DNA from 3 places in the Vibrio sp. A2-1 genome. Region 3 is predicted to be linked to each of the others. Evidence: riboswitches for the same ligand, from Rfam matches in the RefSeq annotation. Region 3 holds a riboswitch; each other region holds the start of a gene.
The links. Region 3 has a riboswitch for thiamine pyrophosphate ahead of thiC (phosphomethylpyrimidine synthase ThiC). Riboswitches for the same ligand answer to the same signal wherever they lie in the genome.

Region 1 (4,089 bases), on a different contig from region 3:
GGTGTGACACCCGACTTAGGATGTGAATCACTGGCGGCGTTCATTAATACCAAGCGTCGCTTAGAGTTCAAAGGTGAGGTAGCAGGTGTTTCTGTCTATGACGATTTTGCTCATCATCCTACAGCGATTGAACTTACTCTGGGTGGCTTACGTAATAAGGTCGATACGAAAAAAATCATTGCCGTTTTAGAGCCTCGTTCTGCCACCATGAAGCGTGGTGTGCATAAAGAAACCTTGGCTGATTCGCTCAAACAGGCGGATTCTACCTACTTATTCCAACCAGATAACATTGATTGGTCTGTACAAGATGCTGCCGATGCGTGCCATCAACCCGCACATGTTAGTGATGACATGGATACATTCGTTGCTAGAATTGTCTCAGAGGCACAAGCGGGCGACCAAATCTTGGTAATGAGCAATGGTGGCTTTGGTGGTATTCACCAGAAACTGTTGGATGCGTTGGCACTCAAAGGCTAACGGCATCCACGACCTTATATTTTGAAGTAATTGAGAACATGACAAAACACGATAAAGCTATAACCCTCGCTTTCACTGGCGCATCAGGTGCGCCTTATGGCCTGCGTTTACTTGAATGCCTTTTGGCGGCGGATTATCAGGTCTATTTACTGATATCGTCGGCTGCGCGAGTGGTGTTGGCGACCGAGCATGAACTTAAGTTATCTGCTGGACCAGATGCAGCGAAACAAGCTTTGGTTAAACACCTTGGGTGTGACCCCGAAAAGCTGGTGGTGTGTGGCAAAGATGATTGGTTCTCACCGGTTGCCTCTGGCTCTGCAGCGCCGAAGCAGATGGTCGTTTGTCCATGTTCAGCGGGAAGCTTGGCTTCAATTGCTCATGGCTTATCGGATAATCTGATTGAGCGTGCTGCAGATGTGGTCATGAAAGAACGAGGCCAACTGTTGTTGGTGGTTCGTGAGACGCCATTCTCGACGCTGCACTTAGAGAACATGCATAAGCTATCGACTATGGGCGTGACGATCATGCCTGCCGCTCCGGGTTTTTATCATCAACCTAAGTCGATTGAAGATCTGGTCGATTTTATGGTGGCGCGCATTTTGGATCATCTTGGCATCGAGCAAGGTTTAGTACCACGTTGGGGTTACGATCAACGTAATTGATCCAAACTTGATAGCTTATTGTTAAAATTCGAATTACAATTCTGAACACTCATCGGGGAGCGAACCATTCAAATAATGAATGCGAGCTGAGATCAAGCAAGTGCTTGGGACCCGTAAACCTGAACCAGATAATGCTGGCGTAGGAATTGAGTTAGGAACAACCTCTACCGTTCTCCTCCCTCAAACCTGTGCCGCTCAGACCATGGAGAGCGTCCAGTGAAATTTACATTAACAACTCTTGCTGTTACTACAGCCATCTCTTTTTCTGCCTTTGCTGCAGACAATACCCTAACGGTTTATACCTATGACTCTTTTGCTGCGGATTGGGGACCTCGTCCTGCCGTTGAAAAAGCATTTGAAGAAAAGTGTGGCTGTGATGTGAACTTTGTCGCGCTAGAAGATGGCGTATCTATTCTGAACCGCTTGCGTCTTGAAGGTGGTAACAGCAAAGCTGATATCGTGTTAGGCCTAGATAACAATCTGATGGCTGAAGCGAAAGCGACGGGCTTATTGGCTGAGCACAATGTTGATACGTCTTCAGTGACACTTCCTAACGGCTGGGACGACAGCACCTTTGTTCCTTATGATTTTGGTTACTTTGCGTTTATCTATAACAAAGAGAAACTAGCAAACCCACCTAAGAGCTTGAAAGAACTGGTTGAGCAGCGTGACGACCTTAAGGTTATCTACCAAGACCCACGTACATCAACGCCGGGTCAAGGCATGATGCTATGGATGAAGTCGGTATACGGTGATGAAGCGACGGCAGCTTGGAAGAAACTTGCTCAGAAGACGGTTACGGTTACTAAAGGTTGGTCTGAAGCTTACTCTATGTTCTTAAAGGGGGAGTCGGACTTAGTCTTGTCTTACACAACATCCCCTGCTTACCACATCATTGCAGAAAGTGATTCTAAGTATGCAGCTGCAAGCTTTGAAGAAGGTCATTACACTCAAGTGGAAGTGGCTGCGAAAGTTAAAGGCAGCAAAAATGAAAAACTGGCCGATGAGTTTATGGCGTTTATCTTAAGTGATGAATTCCAATCGGCGATGCCAACTGGCAACTGGATGTACCCAGTGACGGGTATCGAGCTACCCAAAGGGTTCGAGCAGTTAACAGTACCGCAGAAAGCTCTGAGTTTTACGCCTGAAGAAATCGCTGCTAAGCGTAAGCCATGGATTCGTGAATGGCAGAGTGCACTTACTTTTTAAAGGATTAGCTTTCTAGCTTAACTTTCTAAAGATGAGTTTCCTAAAGCTCAGCTTTCTAACTTTCTGTATTTAAAGGTTCGTTCGATATTAACTGAGTGAACCACTTACGGTAAAAAATCAATTTATGATAAAGAAAACACCTAAGGTCGGGATCTGGGTTGCGATACTCATTACCGCCTTTGTGGTTTCAGCAGTTGGGGCATTGCTTAGCAATGCCCCTTCTCTTGATATCAGCCAAGTATGGTCCGATCCTTACTATTGGCACGTAACGAAATTCAGTTTTTATCAAGCGACACTCTCAACTGTGCTGAGTGTTGGCTTTGCTATACCTATTGCTCATGCTTTGTGTCGCAGGCAATTTTTTGGGCGAGCTCTGTTGTTAAGGCTGTTCGCGTCGACCTTGGTTTTGCCTGTGTTAGTCGGTGTGTTTGGTTTGCTTGCAATTTATGGCAACAGTGGTTGGTTAGCTAAATTTCTGGCGAACTTCGATATTGAATTACCATTCTCCATCTATGGATTGAATGGCATTTTGCTCGCACATGTCTTTTTTAATCTGCCCTATGCCAGCCGTTTACTTTTACAAGCTTTAGATACCGTGCCTGCCGAGCAGCACAAGCTGTGTGCTCATTTGGGTATGAGTCATTGGAATAAATTTAAATGGGTCGAATGGCCGCGATTGAGACAACAACTGCCTCATGTATGTGGCTTAGTCTTCATGTTGTGCTTTACTAGCTTTGCTACCGTGATGGCGCTAGGTGGAGGTCCGAAATCGACCACTATCGAACTCGCTATTTATCAAGCGATTAAATTCGACTTTGACTTACAGGTTGGTGCCTTGCTCGCGATATGGCAAATGCTGCTGTGTGGAGTGCTCGCGGTGAGTATTCAGCGCCTGTCGAAACCTATTTCAGTGACGGCCAGTCAGTTGTCGGAAGAGAAATATTTGGTTAAGGACTGCTGGTGGTCAAAAGCTTGGGATAGCTTTTGGATCATAGTAGTCTCAATGCTGGTATTGCCGCCATTAGCCATGGTTATCGTCAGTGGTATTAACTCACAAGCACTAACTGTGCTCAGCAGCGAACCGTTTTGGGCTGCGCTAATGACCTCAGTTAAAGTTGCGTCCTTAGCAAGTGTTATTGCCGTCGGTATTGGTATTGCGATACTGCTGACCAGTCGTGCATGGCGTTTGCAGAACAAGAACTTTAGAGCCGATAAAATCGAGCTGATTGGTACCATTATCTTAGTGACACCAGGGTTAGTGATCAGTACGGGACTCTTCTTATTACTGCGTTCATTTACCGATGTATTTAGCTTAGCTTTCTTTATTGTGATTGCAGTAAATAGCTTAATGGCACTGCCTTATGTGATCAAAACCTTAGCCCAACCTATGTTGCATTTATCTCAACAGTATCAATACGTGTGTGCAAGCTTGGGAATGACAGGTTTCACACGTTTTAGGCTGGTGGAGTGGCGCGCACTACGTAAACCAATGGCGCAAGCCTTTTCTATTAGCTTTATGCTGGCGATGGGGGACTTGAGTGCCATTGCCTTGTTTGGTAGCCAAGATTTTAGAACGCTGCCTTTGTATCTATTCCAATTGTTAGGCAGCTATCAAATGGAAGCCGCCGCGGTGGTTTCTGTGAGTTTACTGCTGCTGAGTGTGGGCAGTTTTAGCTTAATAGAATTTTTATTTACTCGAAGCTCAAACCCTAATGCTAAAGAGTTAAGGAACCGATGATGT
Region 2 (4,089 bases), on a different contig from region 3:
GTTTCATCGACCCAGGTACTTACTCATTAGGTTATACCTGTACTGCGCAACACGACAGTGATGAAGACAATGCTGATCCGGTTGCTGATGGTTTTGAAATCTATGATGTTCAAAATAGTGTTCAGGTAGTGGTTGGTCAGGATAACCAAGTATCGTTTTAAATCTTTGACGTGATTTAGCATTCGAATAAATACGGCCTCTTATTTGGAGGCCGTTTTTGATCATGTCACCTAATTAGCATGAATTTGATGCGCATTGAGTGTGACTCTAGGGAAGTGATAATGTAACGTTGTATCTCTTACTCTAACTTAGCGAAATGTACTCCGGCGTTGCTCATGAAATCTAGCTTAAGTATTCGATCTTACACCAAGCAATTTAATACCCATGCTCATGATGATCATCATCAACTGGTATTGCCGATCCAAGGCAGTATCAATATCGAGATGGTGGGGTATGTCGGCAAAGTGGCCGTGGGCGAATGTGTCGTAATTCCGGTAACCACCGCGCATGCGTTTAAGGCGGATGAAGCAGCGCGGTTTATTGTCGCAGATATGGCAGAGTTGCCGCAGCACTTGTTAGAACATGAGCTCTCGGTTTTCACGATAACGCCACCTTTGATGAGCTTCTTGCTGTTTGTTGAGAAGCAGCTGGAATATCAGGTCGATAGTGGTATTGAATCATCAGTTTTGGATGTGTTTTCATTGCTGTTAGAGCAACAACAAGTCAGCAAGAGCATCGACCCTCGTATTCGTGCGGTACAAAGGCTGATCGCGGATAATTACGCCCAACCTCTCTCTATATCTCAACTTGCAGAAACGGCCTGTTTGAGTCCCACTCAATTCAAAAAACGCTTCAAAGAATGCCTGGGTATCAGTGCGCTTAAATACATCACTCGATATCGTATGGAGAAAGCTCAAGCCTTGTTAACCCACACAGATTTACCTGTTCAATTGATCGCTGAAAATGTGGGATATAGTGATGTTTCTGCTTTCAGTCGCCGCTTCTCTCAGCACTTTGGGATGTCTCCAAGGGCGTTTCTAGGCTCAATGAAAGACAGTCTTTAGAAACAACAATAGCGTCCTTTCGGCAAACTAACTTATATCAATCTTCACTATTATCTATTTCAGAAATGAAAATTGGGTAATAGAAATGAATCTTGCCATCAATCGCGTTAACGAATTCCAAACGGGCACTTTGGCCATCTTGTTTGCTTCAATTTTATGGGGCACGACAGGCACCGCCGCAAGTTTTGCACCTGATCTAAGCCCATTAGCGATTGGTGCTTTCTCTATGGGCATCGGTGGCCTAATGCAAGCGGGATTGGCGTATCGAAAAATCCTATTCGCTTTCGACAAGCTTTTGCAGAACAAGAAGTTGTTGGCAGTGAGTGCTTTGGCTTTGGCGGTCTATCCCTTAGCTTTCTATTCTTCAATGAAATTATCAGGTGTGGCGATTGGTACAGTGGTTTCGATTGCGACCGCCCCTTTCTTTTCGGCACTATTAGAGTGTCTGATTAGCAAAAAGAATAATATCAACAAACGTTGGCTCACTAGCTTTGCGATTGGTGTGGTGGGTATTGGGTTGTTGGTGTTTTCAGAATCTTCATCGACGAATGAATCCGGTGATGATCTCAAGCTGTTCGGTATTGCTTTAGGTTTGCTCGCTGGGTTGTGTTACGCCATTTATTCTTGGGCGACCAAAGCACTGATCGACAAAGGGATTAAGTCACAAGCGGCGATGGGCAGTATTTTTGGCCTGGGTGCGATGCTGTTGCTGCCAACGCTCTGGTTTACTGGTGATAACCTGTTTTCCTCGCAGATTAACGTATTGGTCATCAGTTATCTGACGTTAATTCCACAATGCTTGGGCTATATCGCGTTCAGTTTTGGTTTACGCCATGTGACCGCGAGTAGCGCCAATCTGCTGACTCTGTTTGAACCAGTAGTCGCAGCGGTGCTTGCCGTCTGCGTTGTCGGTGAGCTGATTCCTTTTATAGGTTGGTTAGGTATGTTTCTGATTGTGCTGTGCTTGTTGATACAGTCGAAGCCATCTAAAGGAACGTTATAAGTATTTGTTTTGTTGAGCCTAATTGAAATTTATTCATGAGTAATTCTTATAATTGAATAAAATCAGTATCTCAGTTGTGAGAGTGCTGTTACTATCGCTATCAATAGTCGGGGGGCATATACCTTATTTGGTGTTTGCTGAGATCGTTAATCGAGACCCGTTGAACCTGATTCAGTTAACACTGGCGTAGGGAACTATAAGCACTCGATCTACGTCTGCACCCATGAAAATTTTCATGAGCCTAATGCGACTTCTCCTTCGATCAGTGTTCGTTCTCCTACGTCTTGTAAGATAGTAGGAGCGACAATGACACACAGTTCTATTTCAAAAGATTTAACGCCCAAAGCCTCAGTTTCACAGCACTCTGCTGATGGTTCGATTCGAACGAACACTCCGATTGTATTGACGATCGCAGGCTCAGACAGCGGCGGCGGTGCAGGGATCCAAGCTGATATTAAAGCCATGTCTGCTACCGGTAGTTTTGCTTGTTCGGTAATTACCGCTATCACATCTCAGAACACTCAAGGCGTGTCAGCCATTTTCCCTATTCCACTCGACCATGTAGCTAGTCAGTTAGATGCAGTGTTTACTGATCTCAATATCGTGGCAGTAAAAGTCGGCATGTTGGCCGATTCGCAAATCATCAAAGTCGTTGCAGACAAAATTAAGCAGTACCAACCTAAACACTTAGTGATTGACCCTGTGATGGTCGCGACCAGTGGTGATCTGCTGTTAGAAAACTCGGCTATCACCACGCTAAAACAAGAGCTGATTCCGCTGGCAGACATCATTACTCCTAACTTGCCAGAAGGAGCGGCGCTAACAGGCAAGCCGGTACCTGAAAGCGAAGCTGAAATGCAGGGCATGATTGAAGACTTACGCGCACTGGGCGCGAAAGCCGTTCTTCTCAAAGGCGGCCACTTAGAGAAGGATGAGAACAGTAACGACTTACTGATTCTGCCAACCACCTCTGCTTTGATTAGTGCGAAGCGTTTTCCTACTAAAAATACCCACGGCACGGGTTGTACGCTCTCTTCTGCGATTGCTTCTTTCTTAGCGCAAGGCAACACGCTTTCAGAGGCTGTCGACCTAGGCAAACAATACATTTCTCGCGCGATTGCTCACGCTGATGAGCTGCAAGTTGGCCAAGGTCATGGGCCTGTAAATCACTTCTTTGCTGGACACGGTAATGTCCGTTAATACAGTTGGTGTTCAACTCAGCAATGCCTCCTTGCGTTATAACGACAGTGAGCACGCGACCTTATCTGGGTTGTCGCTTAGCTTAAACGCAGGTAAGTGGACGGTATTGCTAGGTCGAAGTGGCTGCGGAAAAACCACGGTATTGCGTTATCTGGCAGGCTTACTGGACGATAAGGTGGAGTGGCAGGGCACTTTGGCAACGTCTGATGAATTGCCTCTAACGGATCGCATCGCATACATGGCACAGCAAGACTTGTTACTGCCATGGTTGTCGGTTATCGACAATGTTTGCCTAAGTCATCGTTTTCAAAATTCAGCTTCTGATAAAGCACTGCAAACCAATCAAGCACTAGAGTTGTTAGCTGCGGTTGGTTTGGCTGATCACGCGTCTACTCTGCCGGATCAATTGTCTGGTGGCATGCGTCAGCGTGTTGCTTTGGCTCGAACCTTAATGCAAGACAAGCCAGTGGTGCTGATGGACGAACCGTTCTCTGCGCTGGATGCGGTAACAAGACACAAACTGCAAAGTTTAGCGTGTGAACTGCTAAAAGGTAAAACCGTTGTGTTGATCACCCATGATCCACAAGAAGCGGTGCGTTTGGCGGACAACTTGTATGTGTTGCAAGGCACACCTGCGAATGCTCAGTCTTTGTCTGTGCCTAACACGGCGACACCACGAGTGCTAGATGGTGAATGTGCTGAGCTACAACAAGCGATCTTAGATCAGTTGGAGCGTGATTATGAATGATCTAACACGAAGCGAAGTTGTGGCTCGTTCAGCTAACGTACAGACTGCCACTACACCTCCTCGTCAGATGAATC
Region 3 (4,089 bases):
ATGAGCTGTAGTTTCACTCTTGATAGCACGATTGGCATCTAGGTGTGACCAGATATCCAGTACAACTGAATCATCTGATACACCGATATAAATGGTATTCGGAGTTTGTGTAAAGGCATCACAAACGTCAGTTAGCGCGACTGAATTACTGTAATCAACAACATGGTTCAATTCCGCTAGCTGACACTTCGCCAATGAATCAACATCATGAGCGAAGCCAATAGATAACGCCTGCTGAGAATCAACGATAGAGAAGTATTGAGTTGGGCTTACGCCCAACTCAACTGCACCGGTTGCCAAGCCTTGTCGCTTAGCAACCAATAGACAGTTCTGCACCTCTCCCGTTAACTCAATATTTTGAGATGGGATGAGTATTTTCACTGTCATTATTCCTCTAGTTGAGCTTCTTTTGCACCTACTGCAGGGTGGTAAAGTTCAGAGCCAGTATCACGAAACTCTTGTGATTTTTGACGCATCCCTTCTAGAGGGTTATCCAACATCTTAATCTCGATAGCCTGATCAGCCGCTACTTGTTCTGTATCTTTCGCATACTCTCGAACTTCCTGAGAGATCTTCATCGAGCAGAATTTTGGTCCACACATTGAGCAGAAGTGAGCAACCTTACCCGACTCCTGCGGTAAAGTTTCATCATGGAAAGAACGCGCGGTTTCCGGATCTAAAGCTAAATTAAATTGGTCTTCCCAACGGAATTCAAAACGTGCCTTTGATAACGCATTGTCGCGGATTTGTGCGCCCGGGTGCCCTTTCGCCAAGTCTGCAGCATGTGCTGCCAGCTTGTAAGTAATCAAGCCAGTCTTCACATCTTCTTTGTTTGGTAAGCCTAGGTGCTCTTTAGGGGTGACATAACAGAGCATCGCACAGCCGTACCAACCAATCATGGCGGCACCAATACCTGAGGTAATATGATCGTAACCAGGAGCAATATCTGTCGTCAGTGGACCTAAAGTATAGAAAGGAGCTTCATGGCAGTGCTCTAACTGCTCGTCCATATTCTCTTTGATTAGGTGCATTGGTACATGTCCAGGGCCTTCAATGATCACCTGAACGTCGTATTCCCAAGCCACTTTAGTCAACTCACCTAGAGTACGTAATTCCGAGAATTGAGCTTCATCATTGGCATCAGCAATCGAGCCCGGACGCAGACCGTCACCCAATGACAGAGCTACATCGTACTTCGCACAGATCTCACAGATCTCGCGGAAGTGAGTATAAAGGAAACTTTCTTGGTGATGAGCAAGACACCATTTCGCGATGATGGAGCCACCACGAGAGACAATACCAGTCACACGCTTAGCGGTCATTGGTACGTAACGAAGCAATAAGCCTGCGTGGATAGTGAAATAATCAACACCCTGCTCTGCTTGTTCAATCAAGGTATCACGCATTACTTCCCAGTTAAGGTCTTCCGCAACGCCATTCACTTTTTCAAGCGCCTGATACATAGGAACTGTACCAATCGGCACCGGACTGTTACGCAAGATCCATTCGCGAGTCTCGTGGATATTACGGCCAGTGGAAAGGTCCATCACGGTATCGCCACCCCAGCGAGTCGACCAAACTAGCTTCTCAACTTCTTCTTCAATCGAAGAGCTTACTGAAGAGTTACCTATATTGGCGTTCACCTTCACTAAGAAGTTTCGACCAATAATCATCGGTTCTGATTCTGGGTGGTTGATGTTTGAAGGGATAATAGCTCGACCTTCTGCAACTTCTTTGCGCACGAACTCAGGGGAAATTTCTTTCGGTAGGTTGGCACCGAAGTTATGGCCAGGGTGTTGATGATTAAGCTGCTCATCAGCAAACTTCTGACGGCCCATATTCTCACGTATTGCAATGTACTCCATCTCAGGAGTGATAATGCCTTGACGAGCATAATGCAGCTGGGTAACACACTGGTTACCTGTAGCACGACGAATTCTAGGTAGATTGCCGTAACGAAGGTCGTCTAGGGTTTCATCTTCTAAACGTTCTTTGGTGTAAACAGAGCTTACATCGTCTAACAGTTCCGTATCGCCACGCTCTTCAATCCATTGCTCTCGCAACTTAGGAAGACCGTTATACAGGTCTATTTCGTGTGTAGGGTCTGTATAAACACCGGAGGTATCGTAAACTTGAATAGGTACATTAGGTTCGAATACAGGCTCTTTTTTGCTGCCACCCACAAGGCTATCAGCGAGTGATATTTCTCGGACAGGGACTTGAATGTCCGCTCGAGATCCTTGGATGTAAGCTTTTTTTGAATTTGGATAAGGTTGTACGGATAAAGAATCAATGAAATTCTTCGCTTCCAGTCTTGCTTGTTTACGACTCGACATAGCATTTTTCCTTGGCTTTTAGCCATTATTTATAGGGATAAAAATGCTTGACGGATTTGATGCTACAAGAGGGATCACAACAAGAAAATACAGTTGCGATCTGGAGATAGATCTCTAGAAGGATTCTAGTTAGATATCTACTCTTGTTCCCTTCGCAGGTATTAGCCTGATCAGGTTCAACGGATCCCGAGTTAACGGTCTCAGCCATATGGCACTCCGACAAGTTCGATCGAGTATATAAAAACGGCTTGGATAAACCAAGCCGAGTTGTTAACAAATCGTAAGAAAGTTTTAAGACTTTATCAAAAGTTGGAAGCCGATCCATGCTGCTGAGATGCTGAGAACCACGTTGAGTAGCACATTGAGTCCCATCTTAAAGAAAGCACCCTGCTGCATAAGAAGCACGTTATCCATCGAAAATGTAGAAAATGTAGTCAATGCTCCAAGGAAACCAAGACCGATGATCTGCCTCCATGGTTCTGTCGCAACCATCTCATTCTCAAACGCTGCGATGAGCAAACCCATAATTAAAGAGCCAATTACGTTAACTGTCAGTGTACCGTAAGGGAAACCACGTCCTAGCATCACCACACATAACTCTGAAATCAAATAACGCGAACAAGCACCAAATGCGCCACCAATGGCAATAAAACCTAAAATAGATAACTGACCCATGAATCCTCCCAAACAATAGTCCCTATATTCTAGCTTTACCGTCGATAAAAGCGAGGGTAGAAACTAAGAATGCATGCGCAAATATTAAACGTTACAGGTGTCACTTAACTTCAATATATCCCATCAATCCTGTTTTCATGTGCTCAATTACATGACAGTGGTACATCCAGCGTCCTGGGTTGTCTGCAACAAATGCAGCTTTAGCTCGGCCATTTTTTCCAAGTAACACTGTATCGGTATGGAAAGGCTCTTCAATTTTTTTACCATCAAGTTCCAATACAGTAAATGTATGCCCATGAATATGAATCGGGTGATGATATTGAGTGACGTTCTTAAGATCGAATATGTAAGTCTTACCCAACTCTAAAGTCGCCAACGGTTCAGGAATATTGTCTTTACTCATTCCTTCCCATGCTCTTTTATTAGTAAGCCAAAACTTAGGCATGGACTTCCCATTTTTAGAAACTGGTGATACCGCACCTTCCCACTCGAACACAAAATCGATCTCTTCAGCATTAGCAAGATCTAGATTAGGTACCGGGTTAAGAGGTAACAATGGCAATAAACGCCCTTCAGTAAGGGGGGAATCTACTACCTCGAACTCGCATAAAGAGAAAGGAAAGCGGCCCTTCATTTGAAGAACATTAACTCGATCGCCTACTCTGGGCGCTATCAGTCCAATATCCACGCGCATCCCTGGGCCGATTTTATGTTGAGTCAGTTTATATGGCGTCTTTACAGGATTACCATCAATGGCAATCACCCATGCCTCAGCCCCTTCGACAGCAATAGGATAAGTGATCGTATTATCGACATTCGCAATACGCAGTCGAGTCGTTGCGTGCTGCTTTAATTGGTATACAGGTTCATGAACACCATTGACGCTACTCCACTCTCCTGGAGTACCCATACGAGCACTTAGTCGTGGAATCATTAAGTCTTTCCATTGACCCTGTTTATCGATGTGCCAATGCTTAAGCATCAGTGCATGCTCTTCATCAAACTGCACTGGAGTATTCTCTTCTACGATAATAATACCAACTAAGCCCATACCAAGCTGCTTGACACTATTCATATG

Region 1: it holds a riboswitch for thiamine pyrophosphate, as region 3 does, so the genes downstream of both, thiB (thiamine ABC transporter substrate binding subunit) here and thiC (phosphomethylpyrimidine synthase ThiC) in region 3, are expected to answer to the same signal.
Region 2: it holds a riboswitch for thiamine pyrophosphate, as region 3 does, so the genes downstream of both, thiD (bifunctional hydroxymethylpyrimidine kinase/phosphomethylpyrimidine kinase) here and thiC (phosphomethylpyrimidine synthase ThiC) in region 3, are expected to answer to the same signal.

What each region holds. Positions count from the first base shown of each region.
Region 1 covers NZ_JAKKCO010000013.1:39,567-43,655, reverse strand. Annotated here, with positions in the region: gene mpl (UDP-N-acetylmuramate:L-alanyl-gamma-D-glutamyl-meso-diaminopimelate ligase) at 1-477, shown strand, start outside; gene L3V33_RS22170 (flavin prenyltransferase UbiX) at 516-1,139, shown strand; TPP riboswitch at 1,183-1,302, shown strand; gene thiB (thiamine ABC transporter substrate binding subunit) at 1,356-2,348, shown strand; gene thiP (thiamine/thiamine pyrophosphate ABC transporter permease ThiP) at 2,473-4,086, shown strand; gene thiQ (thiamine ABC transporter ATP-binding protein) at 4,086-4,089, shown strand, end outside.
Region 2 covers NZ_JAKKCO010000001.1:196,531-200,619, forward strand. Annotated here, with positions in the region: gene L3V33_RS00885 (DUF4382 domain-containing protein) at 1-161, shown strand, start outside; gene L3V33_RS00890 (AraC family transcriptional regulator) at 336-1,064, shown strand; gene L3V33_RS00895 (EamA family transporter) at 1,150-2,067, shown strand; TPP riboswitch at 2,166-2,277, shown strand; gene thiD (bifunctional hydroxymethylpyrimidine kinase/phosphomethylpyrimidine kinase) at 2,374-3,267, shown strand; gene L3V33_RS00905 (ABC transporter ATP-binding protein) at 3,257-4,015, shown strand; gene L3V33_RS00910 (ABC transporter permease) at 4,083-4,089, shown strand, end outside.
Region 3 covers NZ_JAKKCO010000016.1:974-5,062, reverse strand. Annotated here, with positions in the region: gene L3V33_RS22885 (thiamine phosphate synthase) at 1-387, opposite strand, end outside; gene thiC (phosphomethylpyrimidine synthase ThiC) at 387-2,336, opposite strand; TPP riboswitch at 2,467-2,565, opposite strand; gene crcB (fluoride efflux transporter CrcB) at 2,628-3,011, opposite strand; gene L3V33_RS22870 (multicopper oxidase family protein) at 3,112-4,089, opposite strand, start outside.